Candidatus Scalindua japonica: one gene and its partner. Each later gene encodes a partner of the first gene's protein in a complex. Links are inferred from orthologs where the notes say so. Each region holds a gene or a part of one and is shown on either strand. Other genes may lie near its edges. The genes, in order: pabB and SCALIN_RS17455.

Evidence for each region.
Region 2: the proteins of pabB (region 1) and SCALIN_RS17455 are in contact, whole or in part, in a solved structure (PDB 8RP0), measured with the Escherichia coli proteins. The link is inferred for Candidatus Scalindua japonica from one-to-one orthologs.

What each region holds. Positions count from the first base shown.
Region 1 is NZ_BAOS01000014.1:32,650-39,811, reverse strand. Bases 2,326-5,156 are described here. They hold pabB (aminodeoxychorismate synthase component I), read right to left. Parts: upstream 4,556-5,156; coding sequence 3,095-4,555; downstream 2,326-3,094. Other genes in these bases: SCALIN_RS08940 (DHH family phosphoesterase), read right to left, coding at 5,149-5,156; SCALIN_RS08945 (FxsA family protein), read left to right, coding at 4,699-5,127; pabC (aminodeoxychorismate lyase), read right to left, coding at 2,326-2,940. In the rest of the region: guaA (glutamine-hydrolyzing GMP synthase), read left to right, coding at 57-1,607; SCALIN_RS08960 (hypothetical protein), read right to left, coding at 1,632-2,024; more of pabC, read right to left, coding at 2,125-2,325; more of SCALIN_RS08940, read right to left, coding at 5,157-6,612; SCALIN_RS08935 (RNA ligase), read left to right, coding at 6,996-7,162. UniProt on the Escherichia coli protein: Part of a heterodimeric complex that catalyzes the two-step biosynthesis of 4-amino-4-deoxychorismate (ADC), a precursor of p-aminobenzoate (PABA) and tetrahydrofolate.
Region 2 is NZ_BAOS01000029.1:133,362-140,441, forward strand. What follows is about bases 4,332-7,080. They hold SCALIN_RS17455 (anthranilate synthase component II), read right to left. Parts: upstream 6,114-7,080; coding sequence 5,550-6,113; downstream 4,332-5,549. Other genes in these bases: proB (glutamate 5-kinase), read left to right, coding at 4,394-5,524; nusA (transcription termination factor NusA), read left to right, coding at 6,586-7,080. In the rest of the region: SCALIN_RS17420 (Fur family transcriptional regulator), read left to right, coding at 1-399; rpmB (50S ribosomal protein L28), read left to right, coding at 427-657; Asp-tRNA(Asn)/Glu-tRNA(Gln) amidotransferase subunit GatC, read left to right, coding at 700-987; Asp-tRNA(Asn)/Glu-tRNA(Gln) amidotransferase subunit GatA, read left to right, coding at 1,151-2,614; Asp-tRNA(Asn)/Glu-tRNA(Gln) amidotransferase subunit GatB, read left to right, coding at 2,627-4,069; SCALIN_RS17445 (hypothetical protein), read right to left, coding at 4,080-4,280. UniProt on the Escherichia coli protein: Part of a heterodimeric complex that catalyzes the two-step biosynthesis of 4-amino-4-deoxychorismate (ADC), a precursor of p-aminobenzoate (PABA) and tetrahydrofolate.

The DNA of each region.
Region 1 (7,162 bases):
GTAATGTTGTTCTGTTTCATAGAGTTAGAAAAATTATTTTTATAATTTCAGGAAAAATGCATAGTAAAACACACGAAGCTATACTTGTTGTTGACTTCGGTTCACAGTACTCTCATCTGATTGCAAGGAGAATCAGGGAGCAAAACGTTTATAGTAAAATAGTATCACATAAAATAACTCCTGAAGACGTCAAACAACAGAATCCTAAAGGAATTATTTTGAGCGGTGGTCCTGCCAGTGTTTATGCTTCAGGCGCACCAAGGTGTAATGAGAAGCTGCTTTATATGGATATACCGGTTTTGGGAATATGTTATGGGTTTCAATTGGGTAGCCAGATATTAGGTGCTGAAATAAATTCTTCGGAAAATAGAGAATATGGAAATACCAGATGTACCGTGAAGGACCATTCCACTCTATTCTCTTCACTGGATGATTCTATAGATGTCTGGATGAGCCATGGCGATCAGGCAATGGAACTTCCTGATGATTTTCAGTCTCTTGCGTATTCTGATAATTGTCCATACGCTGCGGCAAGACATAAAGAAAGGGATTTCTACGGTGTACAATTCCATCCGGAAGTTACGCATACTCCATCCGGTAAACAAATTCTGAATAATTTCCTTTTCAAAATCTGCGGCTGTTCCGGAGACTGGGAGATGAGTTCCTATATAAAGAGTGCTGTAGAGAAAGTACAAAAGCAGGTGGGGAAAGAAAAAGTTATATGTGGTTTATCAGGTGGCGTTGATTCTGCCGTTGCCGCAGCCCTTATTTATAATGCGATAGGCAGTAATCTTTCATGTGTTTTTGTAGACAACGGATTGCTGAGAATGAACGAATCAGAAAGTGTGATTAAAACCTTTAAAGAGAATTTCAAGGTAGATTTACATTTTGTGAATGCGAGGGAGAGGTTTTTAGAGAAATTGTCAGGGGTAACCGACCCGGAGCAGAAACGGAAAATTATCGGTCATGAATTTATTGATGTATTTAAGGATGAAGCAAATAAAATTGCTGATATCAAATACCTGGCACAGGGCACTCTCTACCCGGATATTATAGAAAGTGTTTCTGCGCATGGAGGGCCTACTGTTACTATTAAAAGCCATCATAATGTGGGGGCGTTGCCTTCGGAGTTGGGTTTCGAACTTGTCGAACCCCTAAAGGAGCTTTTTAAAGATGAAGTTAGAAAAATGGGTTCTGAGTTGGGGCTGCCGGATGATATTATATGGAGACATCCCTTTCCCGGTCCGGGCCTTGCCATAAGGATAATAGGGGATATTACAGAAGATAGATTACAAACTCTCAGATTTGCGGATGAAATAATGATACAGGAGATAAAATCGGCGGGTCTGTATGGAAAAATTGCCCAGGCTTTTGCTGTATTCTTACCGGTGAGTACTGTTGGTGTTATGGGAGATGAGAGAAGCTATGAGAATGTTATTGCACTCAGGGCGGTTGAATCAACCGACTTTATGACAGCAGATTGGGTAAAGATACCATACGAAGTACTGGCCCGTATTTCGAGTCGTATCATTAATGAGGTCAGAGGTGTTAACCGTGTCGTTTACGACATCAGTTCAAAACCTCCAAGTACCATTGAATGGGAGTAAATCAATCTGTTTCGATTGGTTGGATTAGTAATCTTCCCATGGCATGTTGTACCATGCGGCATACTCTAAGATTGCATTTTCTGATATGCTGTAATTCTCGCCTTGTGCGGATTCCCGTCCGTTCAATATGCCTGCTTCACAACACAGGCCGTCTATCAACCCAAAAACCATTTCAAACTCATCAGATTGTTCCTTGGCAAGATGTGGTTGTTCATCAAGCATGAGCAATGCTTGAGAAAGAGACCCATCTTCGCAATGGGCTGGTAATTGCTTGACCGCAAATCTCAATATTGATGCAATTACTACACATATTCTATGCGTACGTGCGTCAGGACCAATGTCCTTTAAGAATGCGAGGAGTGATAAAAAATGTTGATCGCCAATAATTTCTCTAAATTCGTCAATTAGTTTCGCCATGTTGAATCTCAAGGATTTAATAAAATAATTTACTTTCTGCAACCTCAATTGTAAGTATTGCTCAAAGGTGGCTGTTGATATAAAACGTTGATGTATAAATTTAAATCAAGCGTTTGTAAGCATTCATAAGCAGTCTCGTAATCTTTCCTGGTATTGTTTCTCCTATTTTATAATTTTCAATCCTTGAAACCGGCATTATTTCCATCAGAGAATTGGTAATGAATATTTCATCCGATTTGACTAATGTTTCTATTGTAAAACGGTTTTCGCTGACTGAGATATCGTTGTCATTACAAATATCAAGCACTGTCCTCCTTGTTATTCCCGGAAGGATATTTGTGTCAAGTGAAGGGGTAACAACACTCCCACCGTGTACCAAAAAAATGTTGCTTACCACACATTCGGCAACATGTCCGTCTGTATTAAGTATAATCGCCTCATGGGCAAATTTATTGTTTGCTTCTTCTTTCAGCAAAATACTTGTCAATAGATTCGTTGATTTATAACAGTAAATCGGGTTTGAAGTACTTCTTCGACAATTTGAAATAATCAGAGACATTCCTTCGTCGTAAAGCTTTTTTTCATACGGTGTAAATGGTTTGACCTGGACCAGACAAGTTGAATCAATATTATCAGCCATTTGAAGCCTGCCTCCTCCTGTGCCCCTTGAAAGTGTAATTCTGATGTAGGCATCCTGGCCACAGTTCTTCTCTATCAGTTTATTTATCCACTCGCCTATTTCTGCATTAGTATAGTCGAAAGAAATCCTGAGCTGCTTTGCAGAGTGTCGCATACGTTCCAGATGCTCAGAAAGCTTAAAAGGCTTCGCATTATACGAACGAAGTGTTTCATAAATGCCGTCACCATAGAGAAACCCCCTGTCTCCAGATGAAATATTTCCCACTGTGTCCGGCATTACTTTGCCATTTAAAAATATGAAATTTGTCATAATATTGAATATGGAAAGTGCGTTTCAATATGGAGCGCATCATCCCCGTCCGAAGGACTTGGCCGGGCGGGTGTGATGATGCATATTAAAACAGTGACACGGTCACCGCATTCCAAAAGCACTACTCAAGCGTCTCTATTAATGCCCGGGCTTTATGAAGTGTTTCCTGATACTCGTCTTCCGGGTTGGAATCTGCGACTATCCCACCTCCAACTTGAAAAAAGATATGATCGTCTTTTACTAAAAATGTTCTTATAGCAATGTTTAGATCAATATTTCCATTAAAACTCAGATATCCTATTGCACCGGTGTATACACTTCGTTTGGTTGGTTCTAATTCATCAATAATCTGCATGGCCCTTACCTTCGGCGCACCGGTTATTGAACCTCCCGGAAATGTAGCCTTTAGTAAGTCTATGGTATCATACCGTGAGTGCAGATTTCCTTCCACTGTTGCGACAAGGTGATACAACGTAGGATGTGTCTCCAGTATTTTTTTCTCTGTTACTTTTACTGAATTATAATTACACACCCGTCCAAGATCGTTTCGTTCAAGGTCTACAATCATCGCTAATTCCGCATCGTCTTTCTTGCTTGAGAGTAATTCTTCTTTCATTCTTTTGTTAATATCTTCTTCTTTGCCTCTGGGCCGGGTACCTTTGATTGGCCTTGTCTGAATAATTCGCTCTATTTTATCACTCTGTTTACCAGTACCAATCGGTGTGTTTTTCAGAGATAGAAATCTTTCCGGAGATGAACTGACTATGTATTTATTGTCAAATTTCAAATAAGATGAAAATGATGCGGGGTTTATTTCTCTTAATCTTTTATATATGTCATAGGGTGATGTCTCAATCTGTGTTTGAAAACGCTGTGAAAGATTAACCTGATAAATGTCTCCCGCACTGATATATTGCTTTGCACGGTCTACAGCCTTTAAATAGTTTTCTTTAGAGTAGTTACTTATTATTTTTCGTTTTATCTTGTTTCCTTTAATTCGCGACTCTTCTTCATAAGGTAAGTTCAATCCATTACGAATCATTCTTAACACATGGTCAATTCTTTTCGCTGTACTTTTTTGGGAATTCTGATTAATATTTACAGATAGTAAAAAATATCGGTTCTCAAGATGATCAACACCTATAATTGTGTCATAAAAGCTGAAACACATTTCCGGAAATTCAATATCATCAATGGTAGTATCAGGTAGCTTTTCAATGAAATGGCACAGATCGTAGGCAAAGTATCCGACAGCGCCACACGTAAACGGGACAAACTCAAAACTGTTCTCCATATGAAAGCTGCTTAACAGACGCCTCAGTTCATCAAATGGATTTCCGGTTTTTCTGGTAATACTATGGCCGTTTTGTGTTAATATATTACAGCCTTTTGACATGACGGTAAGAAATGGATCATAGCCTATAAATGAGTACCTTCCGGTCTTTTCATTGTTGTCAGCGCTATCAAGAAAAAAGTTTTTAGAGTTACCCTGGGTCTGGCGAAATATTTTCAACAAGTCAGTAGCTGGGTCTAACTCCCTGATTATCAGTTTTTTCCCGGTTTTGTTTACAAAGTTTGTCATAATATTTCTAAAAAAGATTGTTTTACAAAGTGAGACTGAGTTTTGCTGAATTATTGTATGCTGCTATGTTATGTGATATAAAAACTTTAAGTCAAGCTTTTTTCGAATTTATTCAGTAATTATGTATGTATATATAAAATAATATGCTATTCAGACTTATTTTACTATTTACGGTTATACCCTTAATAGAACTGTATCTTTTAATACAGGTCGGAAGATATCTGGGATCTTTCCAGACGATAATTATAGTGCTTATAACCGGTATAATAGGGGGTTTGCTCGCCAGAAGTCAGGGTTTAAGTGTTCAAAGACAAATAAGAGCAGACTTGCAAAATGGTATAATTCCGACAGATAGCCTTATCGACGGTTTTTTTATTCTCATTGCCGGTGCACTGTTAATCACACCTGGAATGATAACAGATGTATCTGGTTTTGTCTTAATGGTCCCGCTTTTTAGAAGTTGGTTGAAAAAACGGTTAAAGAATATTTTGAGACGGAAGTTTAAGTCCGGTCAATTTCAATACTATTCGAACCGCCAGTCGACAAATTGGAGTGAAGAAGATAGTTTGTGATTTGAGTTTTGCTATTTTCGATCAGACTAAGTTCACCTGAGATTCTTCATCTGTTGGCATTGTTTCCGCTTCAAACTCGGTTCCAACTGAGGAAAAAAATCTTTTTTTGACCGCATCAGAAGTTACTTTTAAAAGAGATGTTCTGTCGTTCGCATCACCAAGGATTCCAAGATTGATTGCTCCGGCTGCCATTGTCGCGTGACCACCTGAATTTAATTCGCCAAATGCGCTTTGCAGAATCAGTCCCAGGTTTACTCTTGAATCCCTGCTTCTTGCTGATAACTGAACCTTATCATCATTTATCCCGAAAACAAGAACAGTGTATACACCCTCTAACTGCAGCATCATTTCTGCTGCCTGTGGCAAAGCATCCCGGTCATTAATAAATTCTACAAATGATGCAAGGTATGAACCCCTGATTTCTTTATTTCTAATAGCTCTGCCGATGATATCCAGTGTTTCCAGGCTCATAGGGGGGTGTTCTAACAGGCTCATAATATGGTTATCTACCAATGGTGATAGATATGATGCTGCGTTCAGATCATCTGGAGAAGTATTTCTGGTAAACTCTTTTGTGTCCGTGCGAATTCCATATAATAAAGCCGTAGCAAGCGATGTATCGGGTTTAAGGTTTAGTTGCCGAATGTATTTAGTCATAATTGTGGAGGTTGCGCCTATGTTAGTTTGGATATCAACAAAATCTCCCTTAACTGCACTAATATCTACCTGGTGATGATCAAATATTAAATTGGGCGTAACATCTTCAGGTAAGACATTGTTTCTTGAGGGAATTGATGCTTCTATCAGTGCTATTTTGCCTGCAGACCGTACTACCTCCATAACGGCTTCTTTCGTCTTTATGCTTATTAAATCCATATTTAACAAATTAATCAATGCCTTGTTCTTCTGGTGACTGATATTTCCTCCATAATAGAGTGTGCTTTCGACGTCACAGTACTTGCATATGTATTTAAGGGTAAGTCCCGATGCTATTGCATCAGGGTCCGGATTGTCCTGCAGGAAGATTGCCATCTCTTTACCGTTCAATTCCTTTATCGTGTTAACTAATGTAAAAGCGGAATGGTCCATTTCGAAAGTATCGAAAGTAGATAATACCGTTTTAGCCAGAACATTACCTGTATGCAATATTTCATCAGCGCCATTTGATTCCAGTGCTTCTGCTTCTTCCTTATTAGACGCTTTTACAATGATAAAATTATCAGGCGTCTTCTCCTTTATCCTTTTTACCATTGACAGGTTGCCATCGGTATCACCCGTGAGGATTGCAAATATATTAGAGTTTTTGTAGATCGGTGAGTCCACATCAAAGGATTCCATGTCTGATACAGCTACATTAACCTGTTGTTCCCTCCACGGAGCCAAGGCATTCTCGTCCTTATCAACAATTAACAACTTTTTTCCGGACTTGTGTAATGAGTCGACAACTGCACTTCCTGTTACACCACAACCAAAAATAATGTACATAAAATATCTCCGACTACGAAAAACTTAATATGCCAATGTAAATTGTAACCGCATATATTATGCCATACCAGACATTATTTCCATGTGTAGTATGGTAATCTCATTCTATTCTTTTACAGTTATTTTGAAATATGACAAAACAAACTAGCTATTATGCTAATTTATTTAATATATATGGAGACTGGGATAATATGACTTGCTCTATATGTAAAATACTTTTACGTATGTGTTTTTTTAAGAAATGCAATATATTAAGAATTTTTTAGAATTATACTTTTGATTGGCAATACTGTCAATATTAAAAAAGTTGAAGGTTACAAGTTTAATAATATAATAAGAGCAGTATAATAACAAAAATATTTTTTCAAAAATGATTTTAAATTATGAGAATTCCGCAAATTGTTTCAAAGGTAAATATGACAGAAGACTTATGGAATGAGTCTTTAGAGGATCACAGTATAATACCCGATGAGTTTGACGGAATTACTTACTACAGGGTAGTGAAAAGAACCGGACAGTTAAGAAAGGGTACGGTGGTAACTTATTCGGG
Region 2 (7,080 bases), on another replicon or contig:
GTACAAGGACAAGGTTTAAAGTTTACTCCTGAGAGACAAGCAATATTAAACCACGTCTTTGAATGCCACGGGCATTTTGAAGCTGAAGAGTTGTTGATAGATATGAGAAAAAACAACAAAAGGGTTTCAAAAGCAACTATTTATAGAACCCTTGCGCTATTAGTTAGCAGTGGTTTGCTTAGAGAAGTAATTTTTGGTGAAAAACATGCACATTACGAGCATGTTTATGGCCATGAGCATCATGAACATCTTGTATGTATAGGATGTGGTAAAATAATTGAATTTACTGATGAAAGAATAGAAGAATTTCAAGAACAAATATGTATTGAGAATAATTTTAAAGCCGAATCTCATAAATTTCAAATTATGGGATATTGTGAAGATTGTGAGAAGAAATAATTAATTTTTGATGAGAGGGTAACAGTTATGGCACGTATCTGTGAAATATGTGGAAAAGGAACGTCTGTCGGGTTCAAACTGGAGCGAAGAGGTTTGCCCAAAAAAAAAGGTGGTGTTGGGCTTAAGATAACGGGTAAAACAAAGAGAAAATTTAAGGCTAATATACAAACTATGAGGGCAAATATTAATGGTAGTATCAAGAAGATAAAAATATGCACTAGATGCATGAATGCCGGTAAGGTTGTTAAGGTTGTATAAACGATTGTAAATGGTAAATTTCATTTTCTTTGTTACATTACAATGGACATAGATATAAAACAGATTGAAAAAATTGCTGATCTTTCCCGAATCAGGCTTAGAGATGAAGAGAAAGGTGTTTTCCGGGAGCAGTTAATAGATATCTTAGACTATATTGAAAAATTGAACGAATTAGATACAGATGGTATACAGCCAATGGCATATGCAACATCCATAACAAATGTTTTTCGAGAGGACAAGCAAACACCTTCTTTCGCACACCAAGAGATAATAAAACTTTCCCCTTCAAGTACCAATGGCTTTTTTAAGGTGCCAAAGGTCATAGAATAAAGATTTAGTCATTCAAGCGTATAATTCTGATATTAAGCTTATTAGTTGATAATTCTTTTTATATCCATCGTTCTTGAATTAAACTGTAATTTATCAATATGAATAAATATAATAATATTTATTTATTAGAAACCATAAGGATTTTTTTTTGGAGTTATTTTTGATATTACATAATTTAAGCGCAAACAACATAAAAGAAAAAATAATTAATCGAGAAATTACCTCGCAAGAGGTAGTTGAAGAACTCTTTGAATGGATTTGTCTTAAAGATCCTTCGGTTAAAGCTTATCTCTACTTAGATAAGGAGGGTGCTTTATTAAAGGCAAAAGAGATTGATAAGAAACTTAATAACGGTGACAAAATTGGGCTGCTTGCGGGTATTCCTGTTGCAATAAAAGATAATATATGTACATCAGGGATTAAGACAACCTGCGCGTCCAGGATGTTAGAAAACTTTGTTCCGCCTTATGACGCCTTTGTAATTAAAAAAATAAAGGAAGAGGATGCGGTAATTATCGGCAAGACTAATCTGGATGAATTTGCAATGGGCTCTTCAAATGAAAATTCTGCTTTTCATGTTACACGAAACCCATGGAATACTGATTATATACCTGGTGGTTCTGGTGGTGGATCTGCTGCAGCAGTAACGTCAGATATGGCATTTATGGCTTTGGGATCAGACACTGGTGGTTCAATCAGGCAGCCATCCGCATTTTGTGGGAACGTTGGTTTTAAACCAACATATGGCAGGGTTTCTCGATACGGGTTGGTTGCATTTGCATCTTCATTAGATCAGATCGGCACTATTTCGAAAGACGTATATGATGCTGCATTGCTTTTACAGGTTGTTTCTGGTCATGATGGATGCGACTCGACATCTTCGAAAATGGATGTACCTGAGTATCTGGCTGATATCAATTGCATAAATAGTAAGTTGAAGATAGGGGTGCCAAGGGAGTTTTTTGGTGCAGGACTTAATCCGGAGGTTGGAAACGCGGTAACTAATGCGTTAGATATTTATAAAAAAAAAGGAGCAGAAATAGTTGATTTGTCTCTTCCTCATTGTGGATATGCTGTTGCCGCATACTATATTATAGCAACTGCGGAAGCCAGCTCAAACTTGGCAAGGTATGATGGCGTTCGGTACGGGTATAGAAGCCAGTTAAGTGAAGACAATATTATTGATATGTACAGCAGGGTGCGCGCAGAAGGTTTTGGCAGTGAGGTAAAAAGGAGGATTTTATTAGGTAATTACGTATTAAGTGCCGGTTTTTATGATGCGTACTATTTGAAGGCTTCAAAAGTAAGAACCCTGATAAAGAGCGATTTCGAAGATGCTTTTGATAAAGTAGATTGTATCATTTCTCCTACTTGCCCATCACCGGCTTTTAAGATAGGAGAGAAGATTACTGATCCGCTTGAGATGTATTTGTCAGATATTTATACAATTCCTGCCAACCTGGTAGGAATACCAGGTGTTTCTATTCCTTGTGGATTCACAACAACAGGTTTGCCCATTGGTATGCAGATTATGGGGAAATATTTTGAAGAGAAAAAAATATTACAGATTGCAAAATTATTCGAGAATGAAACAGGTTTTCATTTGAAGAAACCTGAAATAAAGTGACAGGCTTAGTTTATGAAATACGAAGTGGTAATAGGATTGGAAACACATGCAGAATTGGACACTGAGTCTAAGCTTTTTTGTGGCTGTAGTACTAAGTTTGGCTCAGAACCAAATACCCAGACGTGCCCAGTCTGTTTGGGATTGCCAGGTGTTTTGCCGGTAATGAACAAAAAAGCTTTTGAATATTCGTTAAAGGTGGCTGTAGCGTTGTCTTGTGAGATAAATAAATTTACCAATTTTGACAGAAAAAGTTATTATTATCCTGACTTGCCTAAAAACTATCAAACTTCACAAAACTACTTTAATATTGGTAATAATGGTTATGTAGATATAGTCGTAGCAGGAAAAGAAAAAAAAATAAATATACACAACGTGCATTTAGAAGAGGAGGCGGGAAAACTTGTTCATCCGGAAACATCCGGCGCAAATTATAGTTTGGTCGACTTCAACAGGGCAGGTGTGCCATTATTAGAAATAGTAACTCAACCAGACATGAGAAGTGTAGAAGAGGTAGAAAGTTATATGCAGACACTCAGGAATACATTGCTTTATATAGGTGTTTCGGATTGTAAGATGGAGGAAGGTTCTTTAAGATTTGAAGCGAGTATATCATTAAGGGAGCATGGTTCAGGTGTTTTTGGTAATAGGGTAGAAATTAAAAACCTTAATTCTATGAAGGCTGTATCAAAGGTGATTACATACGAAATATCCAGACAAGGTGAATTGTTGGATAAAGGTGAAGATGTGTTAATGGAGACAAGGTTGTGGGATGATGTTGATTTAGTAAGCAGGCGGATGCGTTCAAAGGAAGAATCTCATGACTATAGATATTTCCCAGAGCCTGATTTGGTTCCTTTCCAAGTTGAACAGAAATGGATTGATGAGACGAAGGCAGCAATACCGGAACTTCCTGTCAATAGACGCCTGAGGTTTGTGAATGAGCTATCAGTTTCTGACTATGATGCGGGTATTCTTACAGAAGATAAGCTTCTTGCTGATTATTTTGAGGAGTGTGTAAAAATATCTCAAGATTTCGAAAAAGAGTTAAGTAATTGGATTATCAATGACATACTTCGCGTGTTAAATGAACAAAAAATAAATATACAGGATTTTGTTATATCTCCGGAAATGCTGGTTGAGTTAGTTAAAATCAAGCCAACAATTGGAAATTCTATTGCTAAAGATGTCTTTGCCGAAATGATAAATACAGGGAAGAGTGCTTCGGCCATAGTTAAGGAAAAAGATTTAGTGCGTATGGATGATACCAGTGAACTTGACGAGATTGTTATTAAAGTTATAGAAGAGAATCGACAAGCCGCAGAAGATTATGGACAGGGCAAGAAAAATGCTTTAGCTTTTTTAATCGGGCAAACAATGAAAATTACCAAAGGCAAAGCAAATCCAAAAATATTAACGAAGTTATTTAAGCAGAGATTATCTGCCAGCCCAGAGTAAACCTGCTATCCTATACATCTTTTGCTTGAATAGTTTTTCTGTTATTTCCTTGTGCTCTATTAACCGCTTTATCAATTAAATCGTAGACTGAATTACTCAACTCGCTAATGAATTCTCCAGACGTATTACAATCGTTACTTTTTACATATTCTCTGACTTTACTAGCAACAACAAGAACATCTCTTTCCTTTTTTTTTGCTTTCTTTGCCATCTCTTTCTCCTTAATATTGGTTGGTTTAAAATACTTCGGGATGATACCAAAAAAGCTAGAGAAGTCAAGTGCTTTTCTTGCATAGAATTTGGAAATCAAGTTAATATACAGTTATGAGTATTCGAGAAAAAATATTATCTAATGTCAGTAAAATTGTGATAAAAATTGGGACTCGTGTGCTTACAGATGAGGGTGGATTCCTGGATAAGAATCAAATTATGGAATTATCGAATCAGGTTATTAAACTTCGTTCTAGAGGTTTTAGTGTGGTTGTTGTCAGCTCGGGTTCAATTGGGGCTGGTATCAGCGCTTTAGGCCGTCAGAAAAGACCAAATATTCTTCCTGAACTTCAGGCTGCTGCCGCAATAGGGCAGGGAAAACTAATGGAGGTTTATAACGAATGTTTTAAAAAACATGGGTTTCATGCTGCACAACTGCTTCTTACAAGGCAGGATTTTGAAGATCGTCAGAGATATTTAAACGCATGTAATACACTGCACTCATTATTAAATTTTAAAGCTATTCCAATAATTAATGAAAATGATACTATATCAGTGGAAGAAATAACATTTGGTGATAATGATATTCTCTCCGCACTGGTTACGAATTTATTACGAGCTGATTTGCTTATACTTCTGTCTTCTATAGATGGGTTATACACTGCCCCTCCTGTTTCCGGTAAAAGTAGTCATATTTTGTCTGTTGTGGATTCAATATCAGACGATATTAAGAAGCTGGCATTCAAGCAAAAGACGAAAGAAGGGGTTGGTGGTATGGAGAGTAAGCTTGAGGCTGCTAATATTGCTACAGGTTCAGGGGAGGCAGTCGTAATAGCGAATGGGAGGCAATCAGATATTTTGTCAAAAATAATGAACTATGATAACGTGGGTACATTATTTGTTCCGTTTAAGAAAAAGATTACAAGTCGCAAACGATGGATCGGGTTTACCGTAAGGCCAAAAGGAAAAATTTATATAGATGAAGGTGCATTAAGGGCTTTAAAAAAGAGAGGTAAAAGCCTCCTGCCGTCAGGGGTCGTAAGGATTGATGGAAAATTTATTAAGGGCGATGTTGTATCAATAGTGGATATTAGTGAAAATAAAGAAATTGCCAGAGGTTTAATGAATTATTCAGATGATGAGGTTCGTAAGGTTAAAGGGCTTCGCACTTCTTTGATAAGGAAAACGTTGGGCAATAAACCATATGATGAAATAATACACCGCGACAACATCGTTATGTTATAAAAAATAAGCCTGACATTTCCGGTGGTTAGTAGTCTAAAAAGTTCTTAATCAGCTTAGGTCCTTGTACCGTCAGGAAGGATTCCGGGTGGAACTGCACCCCTTCTAAAGGGATCTCTTTGTGTCTTATGCCCATAATTTCATCTTCATCGGCAAATGCAGTTATTTCAAAGGAGTTCGGTAGCGTTTCTTTGTTTACTATTAGGGAATGATAACGGGTGGCTTCAAAGGGGTTGGATAGGCCATTGAAGATTGCCTTATTATCATGGTGTATCATGGATGTTTTGCCATGCATTATCCTTCTTGCCCGTATTATTTTTGCTCCGAATGTATATGCAATACATTGGTGCCCCAGACAAACACCTAGTATTGGGACTTTTCCTGCAAAATTCTTAATAACAGAGTTTGATATGCCGCCTTCTTTTGGGGTACATGGCCCAGGTGAAATAATTATATGGCTTGGGTTCTTTTTTTCAATCTCTGCAATGGTAATCTTGTCATTCCGGGCGACTTCTATGGCTATACCAAAGGCGCCTATCTGCTGTACGAGATTGTAAGTAAAAGAATCATAGTTGTCTATTAATAATACCAATTTGAGATTTTATTGATTTTGGTGTTGATAATACAGAAACTAAGTAATTTTCTGTAAATCTTCAGGAGATTTTTATATTGTTATAAGGCAAAACTAAGTCTAGCAGATTATTTTTCTTTGTCAAATACTTATCTTAATAAATGGCCTTGTAGAAACTACTTAGAGAAACTAAAAAACAAAAATGGGCTTGACAAAAAAGCATTTTTTGTTATCATCTGTTATTGTTGTAATAAAGTTGGAAGCGGTTTGTTCTTAATATCTTAGAAAAGTTTAAAAAGGGTGATAAGGCTTAGGCTATAATTAGCGTATTCGGTTGTCTAGGCTTATGTCAACGGGATTGATGGGAATTCAATGATAATACTTGCAATGAAGTGACCGCAGAGGGATTTCAATAATCGGAGTTGTTTAGACTGTTACAGAAAAAGTGGGAGTTTGCCCACTTTTTTTTTTGAAACCATTATTAGGGATATAAATGGACAAAGAGAGCTTGTTAAGATTGGTGGAATTATTACACAAAGACAAAGACATTGACAAAGACATTGTCTTTCAGGGTATTGAATCCGCTTTAGAATCTGCTACCAGAAAACATCTAAAAACCAACGAGACGGTTTCAATTAAGATCGATAGGGATACAGGAGAGATTGTGGCCAGGCAGGGAGAGCATGAAATTGATCTCTCAGATTTGGGAAGAATTACTGCCCAAACTGCCAAACAGGTGATAATTCAGAAGATCAAAGAAGCTGAAAGAGATGTTATTTACAATGAATTTGTTGAGAGAAAGGGCACAATAGTTAGTGGCATCGTACAACGGTTTGAAGGACCGACAATAATTATCAATCTTGGTAAGACAGAAGGATATCTTCCAAAGTCAGAACAAATTAGTAATGAATTTCATCGTTCGGCTGAGAGAGTAAGGTGTATAGTTGCTGATGTAAAAAAGGCTGGACATAGAGTGAAAATTCTGCTT